DNA from 3 places in the Fusibacter sp. JL298sf-3 genome. Region 1 is predicted to be linked to each of the others. Evidence: predicted binding sites of a transcription regulator. Region 1 holds the regulator's gene; each other region holds the start of a gene.
The links. Region 1 encodes Rex, which represses fermentation and respiration genes when NADH is low (regulators of the CRP and FNR family bind a similar motif). Its sites were predicted from a motif close to ATTGTTAANNNNTTAACAAT; they were not measured.

Region 1 (4,274 bases):
AATTGCGTCGATGTCGAGGTGGTTGGTCGGTTCGTCGAGAAAGAGGATATCCGGTTGCTTTAAAAGCAGTCTGGCGATGCCCACACGTGATTTTTGCCCGCCGCTGAGGGCGTTAATGGGTTTGTGGTATTCTTCCGGGGCAAAGCCGAGGCCGTTGAGCACGCCGCGAATCTGACTCCCCACAGCGTAGCCGTTGAGGGTTTCAAAGGCTTCTTGAAGCCGTGCGTATGACGCCATCGTCCCCTCGTAATTGGGGTGCGTGGTGTCGCTCATCAGCACTTCGAGTTCGCGCATTTTTTGCTCGATTTCAAAAACGTCGCTGAAGATGGCTTCGCAATAGTCGAAGGCACTGATGCCCAAATCAATTTGCGTGTTTTGCTCTAAGTATCCGGTGGTCATGTCTTTGGATATAAAGATCTCGCCGGCGTCTTTGGTTTCGATACCGGCCAGGATTTTAATCAAGGTGGTTTTACCGGCGCCATTGACGCCGATTAGCCCTACTTTGTCGCCGACGCCCACTGTGAAAGACAAATCTTCCAAGATGGTGTCGATGCCGTAGGTTTTGCAGATGCCCGTACAAGATAATGCAATCATGGTCTACTTCCTTTTCTAGAGTTATCAGATTCATTATACATGATACACTGGTAGAATGAAAGCGCGTGACAAAAGAGGACAGGAAATGTCAAGAAGTAGCTCACAAACTGTCTTATACTAAATCTAGAGGAGGTCGTTATGGCATTGATAGCGGATATGCAAAAATCGGTGGCGTTTATGGAAGCGCATCTGTTGGACGGGATTACTTATGAAGAGGTGGCGGCGCATCTATGTCTATCGCCGTATCATTTTCACCGGATGTTCAAGCTGACCACGGGAACCACGCCGTCTGTCTACATGCGCAATAGGCGTCTGTCTTTGGCCGGTGAACACCTGACACATAGCGACGATTCTATTATAGAAGTCGCCTTTCGTTATGGCTACGAGTGTCCTGAAAGTTTTTCTAGGGCATTTGCGCGGTTTCACGGCATGACGCCGCTTAAAGCCAAGCGTACTGGGGCACCGCTCAAATCTTATAACCGCCTCGTCTTAAAAATGATTTTAGAAGGAGGACAACTGTTGGATTACAGAGTAGAAAAGCGCGCTGCATTTGACGTGCTGTGCAAAGTACGCGCGTTTAATCAGGAAGAGACGTCAAAGGCATCCAATCGAGACATACCGGATTTTTGGACGGCGTGCCAAAACGACGGCACTTTTGAGGCGTTCAGTTCAGACGGCGGGGTATACGGCCTCTGCAGTGCCACGGAGCATGCCAGTCAGTTTTTCGATTACGGCATCGGCAAAGTATACACCGGTGGCGCTGTGCCGGAGGGGTACCGAGTTTGGAGCGTTCCAGAGGCGCTGTGGGCGGTTTTCCCGTGTGTTGGTGACGACGGTGCGTGTATCGGCGCTATGTGGGAACGCATTTTTAAAGAATTTCTGCCGGGATCGACCTATGAAATGGCGCCGGGAACGGATTTTGAATACTACGGCGCCTCAGAGTGCTTCTGCGAGATTTGGATTCCTGTTCTATTGAAAGAATAGCTGAAAAACAGTGCTTTCGAGCGCTGTTTTTTTGTGTGTATAATAGACAGGCCGCTTTTTTTCTAAAATATTAAGAAAATTTTAAAGAAAAAAATAACGAGGTCTCGGTGACCAACGGGGGCTGAAGTTGCGTTAAAAGGTTGTTAGTTGGGCATTTATTGGGTATAATCAACTCTAAGACGATAATTGGTGCGAAAAAAGATTGTTATTTATTTGACAACCTTTAGTAAAAAATGGTACAATATACGAATAAGGCTTAAAGAACGATGAGGTGAGTAATGAAAGAAAAAAACATATCAGTAGCAGTTATTAGGAGATTGCCAAAATACCATCGGTATTTGAAAGACCTCCTCGACAAAGATATTAAACGTATATCTTCAAAGGAATTGAGTAAATTAATAGGATTTACAGCATCGCAAATTCGTCAGGACCTCAATAACTTCGGCGGTTTCGGACAACAGGGGTACGGCTACAACGTCGACGACCTCTATACGGAAATCGGGAAAATCCTAGGTTTGACACGCGAATACAACGTTGCCATTGTCGGAGCGGGAAATATGGGACAGGCACTGGCCAACTATTCGAGTTTCAGCAGATTGGGCTTTCATTTAAAAGCGATGTTCGACATCAACCCCAAATTGGTTGGGCTTAACATCAACGGTGTTCAAGTTTACGACATCGACGAGTTCAATACCTATGTTGAAGAAAACAACATTGAAATCGTCTACATCTGTACGAGCCGTGCGGGCGCTCAAGATGTGGCAGACCGCATTCAAAAGACGAACATTAAGGCGATTTGGAATTTTGCGCCAATCGACTTAAAAGTACGCGAAGACATTGTTGTGGAAAATGTCCATTTGATAGATAATCTGTTAACACTTTCATATTTCTTAAAAGAAAAAGAATAATTCTATCAAAACCACTGCATAATTACGCTCTTTGCATGTTAAAAAAAAGATAAAGAAAATGCGGGACTGGGCATGACCTAGTCTCGTTTTTTTGATAAAATATTCTCTAGGGATTGTAACACATTAAACTTAGGGAGGTACAACATGAAAAGAGAAGTGGTTATTGTCAGTGCTGTTCGTACGGCCATCGGTGCTTTTGGCGGCAGTTTAAAAGGGGTAACCCCTGCAAACTTAGGCACCACAGTTATCAAAGGTGCGCTGGACAAAGTCGGCCTTTCACCTGAAGCGGTTGACGAAGTGCTCTTCGGTTCTGTTCTACAAGCCGGCTACGGCCAAGGCATTGCGAGACAGTGCTGGGTTGGCGCAGGTTACCCGGAATCGGTGCCGTGTACAACGGTGAACATGATTTGCGGTTCCGGTCTTAAAACAGTTTCCATGGCGGTTCAATCGATTCTCGCCGGCGACAACGACGTGGTGGTCGCAGGTGGTACTGAGAACATGAGCATGGCGCCTTATTTGATTAAATCCGGCAGATGGGGCCAGCGCATGGGGAACGGCGAACTGTACGACGTGATGGTGATGGACGGCCTTTGGGAAGCTTTCAACAACTATCACATGGGGATAACAGCTGAAAACATTGCAGAAAAATGGGGTATTACAAGAGAGGCACAGGACGGATTGGCGTACCTGTCTCAGTCGCGTGCGTTTAAGGCGCGTGAATCCGGTCGATTTGACGACGAAATCGTACCGGTGACGATTCCTCAGAGAAAAGGGGACCCTATTGTTTTCGATAAAGACGAGTACATCAAGGAGACGACAGAAGAAAAACTGGCGAAATTGAGACCGGCGTTTAAGAAGGACGGCACGGTAACGGCGGGCAATGCGTCCGGCATTAACGACGGCGCTTCTTGTGTCGTCGTGATGACGAAGGAAAAGGCCGACGCCCTCGGGTTGAAGCCGCTATGCTCAGTGGTGGGCTACGCTTCTGCAGGTGTCGATCCAAAGATTATGGGCATCGGTCCCGTACCGGCAAGTCGAAAGGCGCTTGAAAAATCGGGCCTTTCGGTTTCGGACCTCGACCTCGTTGAAGCCAATGAGGCGTTTGCCGCACAGGCGCTTGCCGTATCAAAAGAGCTCGGTCTCGACCAAGAAAAAGTCAATGTCAACGGCGGCGCAATTGCCCTCGGACACCCAATCGGTGCGTCGGGCAATCGAATTTTGGTCACATTGATTCACGAACTGGTTAAGCGCGAGGGCACTTACGGTTTGGCGACGCTGTGTATCGGCGGCGGTATGGGCGAAGCGGTAATTGTAAAGCGCGCAGAATAAAAGGCGTTTTAGAAAGGACAGTCGATGGCGAATTACACAAATGAAATCGGCCGGATTTTAGACCGATTCCACACAAAACTTTTGATGCAAGACAAGTCGGGCTTTTTTAAAAGGGACTTGGGCTTTAAAATCAGTTTGATGGAAATGCTTATGATTAAGCGCATTGGTGAACAAGAACCCATTCGACTCAACGAACTCATCGACTCGCTGGAAGTGGACCGAAATCTCGTGACCACGACATGCAAGCGCCTGATGATGCTTAAATTGCTCATCAAGCGTCAGGACGAGACCGACGGCAGGGGGCAATGCCTTGAACTGACGTCGGCGGGGCGCGTGGTATATGAGAAAATCGTCCGCGAGCAAAGCAAGGAGTTGGCGTTTGTCCTCGGCGACATCAGCATCAACGAAGAGAAAGCGATTTTGAAATTCGTCAGTAAGTTGGTTCAATACCATACTGAA
Region 2 (4,274 bases), 1.2 Mb from region 1:
CCAAACGTTTTTAAATTGATTTGAAATCCAACAGCATTGCTCGTAGGCGTGTTTTTTATTTAGGAACCCACTGTAGCGGTTTAACGATTCATCCGCTCGCATTCCCAAAAGGCAGATGGTTTTCCTATTGCCGTGCGTTTTCTTGTACCATCTGCCGAATTGTTTGGACAAATCTTCTTGAAGCATTTTATACCGATAAAAGGACAGTGGGTTGTTTTTCATATGGATGACATAGGGGTTGTCCGGCATCGGCCTGACCCAAAGTGCTTGTTTTTCGTCGTCCCAAGGGTACCAATAGATTTGGTAATTGCTCAAAGCTGTTCGGGTTGCCATGGGTAGGCAAACCCAGTAGGGATCTATCTCGTGCATATGGTCTTCGAACATCTTCTCAATGTACTGTGTGGTGACTTTGTACTGCGCTTCAAAGTCTTGGTGAAATACGCCGACGGGCTGAGTGATGTGATGGCGCTTTTTATAGTCCAATACCATTTGAAGCAGTAAGCCGCTGTCCTTGCCGCCGCTGAATGCAATGTAAATGTTGTCAAACGATTCAAAGAGGAAGTTCATTCTCTCTTGAAAAGCCTCATAAACGTCGATGTCGAGTGTTTTTTTCTTCATAACGAGCGCCTCTTTCCAAATTTGTAAACAAGTGACTTAGGGGAGATGGTTTCGGACATTCGAAAAAGCCACCTTAACATCCGAAATCAGGGGGGATTAGACAGACGCATTTCAAACCGGGAGGATTAAAATGTTCGATATCGGTGGCTTCTCCGAAACTAGTATGCCCTTAGGACGTATTGGGGCTGAAAGAGTTCCTATTTTTTTGTGAATTAATTGTTAATTCGTATAAGCTTATCCAAAATAGTGGACGTGGAACTTTTTGACCGACTGTGGCGTCTAATACGCAGTTGCTGAATACATAGACCATATGTACACATTTAAGAGGAGGATTATCCATGAAAAAAACAACTGCTGCTTACTTGGCGGCGCTATTGCTGACGGTTGCGGGATGCTCAAGGGCCCCTAAAGACCAACAGTCAATTGTTGCAGACAATACCCCAGTAGAAGCGTCACAGGTCGTAAGGCGAGAAGATGTGGGGGAGCAGGTTGTCATCGGAACTATACGGGCTTTTGGAGAGGGGAATGTTCACTTGCTCACTGGGGATACTGTTGGCGTATACGACTACGACAATACGTCAGAGACATTTTACCTCGGCCAAAATGTTCAACTTGCCGTGGACGCGGACAAGCAGGTATTAAAACCTTATATCCGAGAGTCTTTTGAAAATACCCATACTTCTGAGGGCGATTTGTTGTTTAAGGCCACAGGTAAGCTGACGGAAGTCGCTTCTGAGAGGATTGTGATGATGACACCGCAAGAACAACTGACACTTGCCACGCCGACGGACATCGATTTGGAAGTGGGGACTGAAGTATCGGTCGATTATGCGCTCGTAGGAACTTCACCGGTTTTGATGACGCTATACAACGAGTCCACAAAACTTGTGCTGGCTGTCGACGCCATAGAAAGAGCGGATGACGGGGAGATGGTTCTTCAGTTACGAGATGCAGATAACCAGCCCTATATCTGTAGAACGAAAAGTGCTGTGCTGGAGGTTAACTTATCAGAGCTCAAAGTAGGGGATGTCATAACGGTTTATCACGACGGCATCATGGAGAGCATGCCCATGCAGTTGGACGCGACGTTAATCCGCAAATGGATAGGCACCAGTTCATAAAAGTGCAAAAAGAAACAAGAAAGTGTAAATACTTTTATGTTTAAAACCTCTATAATAAGAAATGTTAGATTGTTAAAAACAAAACAATCATTTGAAAGATCAATTAGGAGAGGGGTAATCACCATGAAAAAGTTTTTTGCACTTTTTTTAGTGTGCGCACTTGTGTTTACGGCTGTCGGCTGTGGCAAAACAGCAGAAGCCGACCAACCGGCAGTTGATGAAACACAAGCAACAGACAACGAAACAGCTGAGGGTATGAAAGACGGCGTTTATGAAGGTATCGGTGCCGGTAAAGACAGTGACATCAAAGTCAATCTCACCGTCGAAAACGGCGCTGTTAAATCAATTGAGCTCATTGAAAATGAAGACACAAAAGGTATTAGCGATGCGGCCATCACAGAGATTATCGACGAAGTTGTGGCCAACAACAGTGCAGCCGTTGATGCTGTAAGCGGCGCAACGTATACCAGTGAAGGCCTTATTGCGGCTATAACCGATGCAATGATTAAGGCCGGTGCAACAGAAGCACAACTCAATGCCAAATCAGATGGAGAGAGTGAAACACTGGCGCCAATTGAAGAGACGTTCGACGTCGTCGTTATTGGCGCAGGTGGCGCGGGTTTAACTTCCGCTATAACGGCAAAAGAAGCTGGCGCAAGTGTGGTCGTTATTGAAAAAATGGGCTTTGTCGGCGGCAACACTTTGCTTTCAGGTGGCGAGATGAACGTGCCGAACAGCTGGGTGCAAGAGCATGAAGCTGTTGAAGACAGCATCGAACTTTACACTGAAGATACGCTGAAAGGCGGCGACAACGAAGGGACGCCTGAGTTGGTGGCAACAATGGCTCAAAACGCTTTAAGCGCAGCGACATGGCTTAAAGACGACGTTCAAGTAGAGTACCAGCCGGACTATTTGATGCAGTTCGGGGGACACTCTGTTCCACGTGCTATTTTCCCAAAAGGTGGTTCAGGCTATGAACTTATCAGCAAGTTAAAAGCCAAAGCAGAAGCACTGGGCATCGAAATTATAACACAGACAAAAGCAGAAACACTGCTCACAGATGAAAACAACCGCGTTGTGGGCGTAGAAGCTATGCAAAAAGGCAAACAGCCGATGGTGTATTTTGCGGACAAAGGCGTCATTTTGGCAACAGGCGGTTTCGGTTCCAATATCGAAATGCGCAAAACACACAACGCAGAATACGATGAACGCTATATGTCGACAGATCAAGAGGGCACAACAGGTGACGGTATCGTCATGGCTGAGGCCATTGGCGCCGACACCATGCACATGTCTTATATCCAGACGTATCCGACGTGCAGCCCGCGTACTGGTATCTTGTCCTATGTGGCAGACACGCGTTTTGACGGTGCTGTTCTCATCAACAAAGAAGGCAAGCGTTTTGTAGAGGAGCTCGATAGAAGAGATGTTATTTCCAAAGCGATTTTAGCGCAGAGCGACGCGTACGGTTACCTAATCTGGGATCAGACGATTACAGAAAAGAGCCATATGGAAAACTATATGAAAGAGTACGAAGAGTTGATGGCAAATGGTGAACTCTATAAAGCCGATACTTTAGAAGAACTCGCTGCTTATTTCGATATCCCAGCTGAGCAGCTAAAAACCACTGTAGAAACATACAACGCGTATGCGGAAAATGGCAAAGATGAAGACTTCAATAGAAGAGGCGACCTCATTGCATTGACACAGGCACCGTTCCACATCCAAAAAGTGGCGCCATCTGTGCACCATACAATGGGTGGTATTGTCATCGATACCGATGCACACGTGCTCACTGCTGACGGCGCAATTATTGAAGGCCTCTTTGCAGCAGGTGAAGTCACCGGTGGTATTCACGGCAAAAACCGTCTCGGCGGCAATGCGATTACAGACCTTGCGGTATTTGGTAGAATTGCCGGCGAAAATGTAGTAAAATAAAGAAAAGACTTATAGGCTGTCTCGAAATGGAGGCGGCCTTTTCGCCGTTTCGAAAGAGGGAGAATATGAAATCGCTATGGCTAAAAATCGCAGGCAGTTTTGCGCTGTTGATTGTTGCAACTGTCGTAGGTCTGTTACTGCTCATCAACGGACAAGTAAAGAAGACCAACGCGGTGTTGACGGAGACGCTAACGGAAAAGCTGGTGGAAGCCAAGGTGGCTCAAATTGACGGATGGCTTCAGCAGCGTACAGGAGAGCTCAAAGTCATCACTGAGAACACCCCGCTCGTCGCTATGAATATAGCCAGAACGCGCCAATACTTACGCGCGCTGGGGGCAAATCATCGAGAAGAGTTTGAATCGTTTGCCATTGCCACTTTAGACGGAGACGCTTGGACGAGTGACGACATCTACATCGATATTCGCGACCGCGATTATTTTAAGCGCATCACATCAGAAAATCTCGACTATGTCGTCAGCGAACCGATTATATCCAAGTCTAACAACGAGCCCATCGTGGTGATTATTCACGCCATCCGAGATGCCGCGGGTAATCAGGTAGGGTTCGTCAATGGGGCCATCCGTTTGTCGCGCCTTT
Region 3 (4,274 bases), 280 kb from region 1:
ACACAGGTGTTCTGAAGTGCTCAATGCCTGTGGAAAGGTCACATTGGTAGATGTAGTACGGGCGCACGCGCATAACGACGAGCTGATGTACGAGGTCTCTCATAATGTGTACGCTGTCGTTGATGCCTTTGAGCAGTACCGACTGGTTGCCCAGCGGAATACCGGCGTTGGCCATGAGATCGCAAGCGCGTCTCGTCTCCGGCGTAATTTCTTTCGGATGGTTAAAGTGCGTGTTGAGCCAAATCGGGTGGTATTTTTTAAGCATTTCCACAAGTTTCGGCGTGATTCTCTGCGGGAGAACCACCGGTGTTCTCGAACCGATTCGAATAATTTCCACATGTGGGATTTCTCTCAATCGGCTGATGATGTACTCGAGTAAGTCGTCGGAGACGAGGAGTGCATCGCCACCTGAGAGCAACACGTCTCGAACGACTGGGGTTTTTCTGATGTAGTCAATCGCTGCGTCGATTCTGTCTCTCGGTACACCGGCGTCGTTGTGGCCGGCAAAACGTCTTCTGGTACAGTGTCTACAGTACATAGAGCACATGTCGGTGATGAGGAACAACACGCGGTCCGGGTAACGGTGCGTAATCCCCGGTACCGGCGAGTCGCCGTCTTCGTGAAGCGGGTCGTCCATGTCGGCGTCGCTCATATGCGTTTCAAGCGCCGTCGGCACTGCCTGCATTCTCACCGGACACTTTGGATCGTTTTCGTCCATGAGCAGCGCGTAGTACGGCGTAATGCCCATTCTCAAGATTTCCAGCGACTTGGCGACGCCGGCTTCTTCTTCTGGTGTGAGGTTGACAATCTTCTTAAGGGCGTCAAGTGTGGTGATGCGGTTTCGCACTTGCCATTCCCAAGAATTCCATTGCTCTTCGGTTACATCTTGCCACATCTCGATGTCTTTAAAATGTCTCATCAGAACTCCTTTCATTCGCGCCGAGCCGCCGCTTACGCGTACAATTCTTCGTAGATTTTTCTTAACGTTTCACTTTCTCTCATAATTTGAAGCGTAATTTCAGCATGGTCTTTGGTGTAGCCGTTGCCGACGATCATTTCCACGTCTTTGCCCACGCCTTCTGCGCCCAGTGCCGCTTTTGTAAAGCTGGTCGCCATACTGAAGAAGTAAACGGTACCTTGGTCTTTAGTGGCGAGGATTGAAGACATCTCTGTGTTCGGAATGTTGACGCAGTTGATGACGAGGTCGCACATGTTGCCATCTGTTACCGCTTCTACAGCTTTCATTGTGGCCACGGCGTCTGTCGCGTCTACGACGATAAACTCGTCTGCAAGACCTGCGTCCATCACGCGGTCTTTGGCTTTGTCAGAATGCTGTAAGCAGATGACTTTGCCTGTGACGCCTGCGCGCTTCTTCGCTTCGTAAAGGCAGAGCATACCGGATTTTCCGGCGCCGCCGATAACGAGAACCGTATCGCCCGGGCGGACGAGTTTGGCTGTTTGCGCCGGAGCACCTGCGACGTCGAGCACTGAAAGTGCGAGGTTTTCAGCGATGTCTGAAGGCAATTTGGCGTAGATGCCACTTTCAAATAAGATGGCTTGTCCTTTAATGTCCACTTGGTCGATGTCTTTTCTGATTTCTAAAATCTCTTCAATAACCAGTGGCGTCAGTGAAAGCGATACGAGGGTTGCGATTTTGTCGCCGACTTTGAGGTCTGTTTTCCCTTCGAGAGCTTCGCCCACTTTTGCAACAGTACCGATAAGCATGCCGCCTGAACCGGTAACAGGGTTTTTGTGCTTGCCGAACTTTTCGACGATCCCCGTCATAATGCTTTTGATTTTGGCTTCGTCACCGCCGGCTTCTTCTTTAATTTGCGTGAAAGACGCCGAGTCGATGTTGAGCGTTTGGACGTCTATTAACACTTCGTTGTCGTAGATGTCCATGTCGTTTGAAATTTTAAGTGCCGGTTGCGGCAAAATGCCTTTCGGTTCGATAACGCGATGTGTACCAAATTTACATCCTTTTTTCATATAGGTGCCTCCCAAAAGTTTTTAATAAGTGTGCCCATATAAAAAGCAATTTCTATGCCAAAACTTTAACAAGGCATTTTGTTCAATATGTCGTGGCTAACTCGATACACCCCACTATATATAGTTTTAATAGTTTCGATGCTTTTGATGACATTAAAAAAGAGTGCCGAATTTTAGGCACTCTAGGGGACGAGATTGTATTTTTTCAGTTTGTACTGGAGGGTCTGTCTCGGCATTTTAAGCAGTTTCGCCGTTTGTGAGACATTTTGTCCCGTTTTTTGAAAGGCGTCTCTCACCGCCTGTTCTTCCGCCTGTTCCAAAATGGCTTTTAGGCTCTTGTCGGCGTCTATGGATACGCACAGCTCTGTGCGCGCAGCCTGTGGCGCCGATTTGCGCATGGCGTAAGGCAGTTCTTCAAGTTCGATAACTGGGCTTTCTGAAAAGGTGACGGCCCCCTCGATAACGTGCTCCAGCTCTCTGACATTGCCTTCCCACGGGTAGTTTAGAAACAAGTCCATCACTTCGGCGCTGACGCTTTTAACGTGGCGGTAGGCGATGCCGTTGTATTTCTTTATAAAGTACGCCGTGAGGACGGGAATGTCTTCGCGCCTGTCGGAAAGCTTGGGAATCCAAAGCAAAACGGTGTTTAACCGGTAGTAGAGGTCGCGGCGGATGTACCCCTTCTCAATGGCTGCATTGGGCTCGACGTTGGTGGCGGCGATAATGCGCACGTCGACTCTACGCTCTTTGGTGTCGCCGATACGTCTGATTTTACCGTCTTGGAGCACTCTGAGCAGTTTCGCTTGAAGCTCCATGGGCATGGAGTTGATTTCGTCGAGAAAGAGCGTGCCCCTGTCCGCCAGTTCAAAGAGCCCCATGCGGTCGACGGCGCCTGTAAAACCGCCTTTAACGGTTCCGAAGAGAATGCCCTCTAAAAGCGAGGCGGGCAATGCGGCACAGTTTTGCGCGATAAACGGCCGACTGGCGCGTTTGCTGGCGTTGTGAATGGACTGGGTGAGCAGCTCTTTGCCCGTTCCGGTCTCCCCGTAAATCAGTATGGGAATATCGGTGCGCGCCGCTTTCATGGCGATGCTCTTCACGCGGTTGAACTCGGCGTTTTCGGTGATGATGTCTTGAAATCTATACTGTGCCCGCGCCGGCTCCACGGCATCGCCTTTTTGAGGGCGAATAGACGACTGCAAGTCCAAATACCGCTCGGAGAGTTCTTTGTACGCGGTGACGTCGCGCGATATCTCTATGGCGCCCTGTATCTGACCCGACTTGACTATGGGGAGGGTGGTGTTCACCGTGGCGATTTCTTTGCCCTTGTATGTGCGATAGGTCTGTTCGCGGTTGTAGATTGGCGACTGGGTTTTGAGCACTTTTAAAAGCGTGCTCTCCTCCTTAATCAACGACGGGTAGACTTCGGTAATATGCCGCCCGATGGCTTCTGAAATGTTGATGTCGTCCAGCATTGCCGAATGCCTGTTGCAATAGATGAGCCGGCCGCTGGCATCGATGATTTGAATGCCGTCGCTAATGTGATCGAGCATTTTCTGCGTTTGTTCCGGTGTTAAAAAAGCCTCCATGCGTACCTCTCGTTTTCGTATCCGATTATGGAAAGTGCCCAATTTTAGGCATATGCCGAAATTTGAGCACTTCGTCTACATAATGACGCCTCTACCGTATTCTTTTGCTGTCTCTAACTGTTCGTATGCTGCAGCAAGAACGCGGTCGTCGGTGTTCCAGCCGTCGATGGTCATGGCCACGAACCGGCAAGTAATCAGAACCCCCAAGCGTTTTTCGATGTCCTTTATGGCGCTGTTCAACGCTTTTGCAAAAGCGTAGGCGTGGTCTTTGGTCTTACTTGGGAAAACCACGGCAAAGGTGTCCCCCTTAATGCGACCAAAGTGATCGATGTCGTCAATAAGCGCTTTTGACGCTTTGATAATTTCTATAATGACGGCATCTCCTACATCGTAACCAAAGCGCTGATTGATTTCACCCAGTTCGTCGATGTCGAAGAAGATAAGCGCCGATCGCTCGCGTTTGTCAGAGCATCTTTCGATTTCAAGCGACAGAACATTTTTAAGTTTTTCTTCTGTGTTAATGAGAACGAGGCTGCTGTTAATTAGACGCTCTTGCTTAACCAACGCCTTCATTTCCAGCCGCTTCTCTTCCATTTGGCGCCGATAATACGTCGTTCCGATGCCGATAATGAGGAATGTGTAGGGCCATAAAACGGCAAACAACCTCAATGTATCGGTTAAATGGTACTGTTTGAT

Region 2: a site for Rex is predicted at 1,808-1,827, ahead of ACR6HW_RS03630 (flavocytochrome c). Genes of this name have one in related genera too.
Region 3: a site for Rex is predicted at 2,043-2,062, ahead of kdd (L-erythro-3,5-diaminohexanoate dehydrogenase). Genes of this name have one in related genera too.

The regions. Positions count from the first base shown of each region.
Region 1 covers NZ_CM132608.1:1,986,068-1,990,341, reverse strand. The annotation lists gene ACR6HW_RS09495 (ABC-F family ATP-binding cassette domain-containing protein) at 1-594, opposite strand, end outside; gene ACR6HW_RS09490 (AraC family transcriptional regulator) at 733-1,578, shown strand; gene ACR6HW_RS09485 (redox-sensing transcriptional repressor Rex) at 1,857-2,486, shown strand; gene ACR6HW_RS09480 (acetyl-CoA C-acetyltransferase) at 2,631-3,815, shown strand; gene ACR6HW_RS09475 (MarR family winged helix-turn-helix transcriptional regulator) at 3,840-4,274, shown strand, end outside.
Region 2 covers NZ_CM132608.1:752,453-756,726, reverse strand. The annotation lists partial or broken gene ACR6HW_RS03640 (phosphoadenosine phosphosulfate reductase) at 1-618, opposite strand, end outside; gene ACR6HW_RS03635 (hypothetical protein) at 957-1,739, shown strand; gene ACR6HW_RS03630 (flavocytochrome c) at 1,863-3,677, shown strand; gene ACR6HW_RS03625 (cache domain-containing sensor histidine kinase) at 3,743-4,274, shown strand, end outside.
Region 3 covers NZ_CM132608.1:2,270,560-2,274,833, reverse strand. The annotation lists gene kamA (lysine 2,3-aminomutase) at 1-919, opposite strand, end outside; gene kdd (L-erythro-3,5-diaminohexanoate dehydrogenase) at 952-1,989, opposite strand; gene ACR6HW_RS10870 (sigma-54 interaction domain-containing protein) at 2,172-3,578, opposite strand; gene ACR6HW_RS10865 (GGDEF domain-containing protein) at 3,654-4,274, opposite strand, start outside.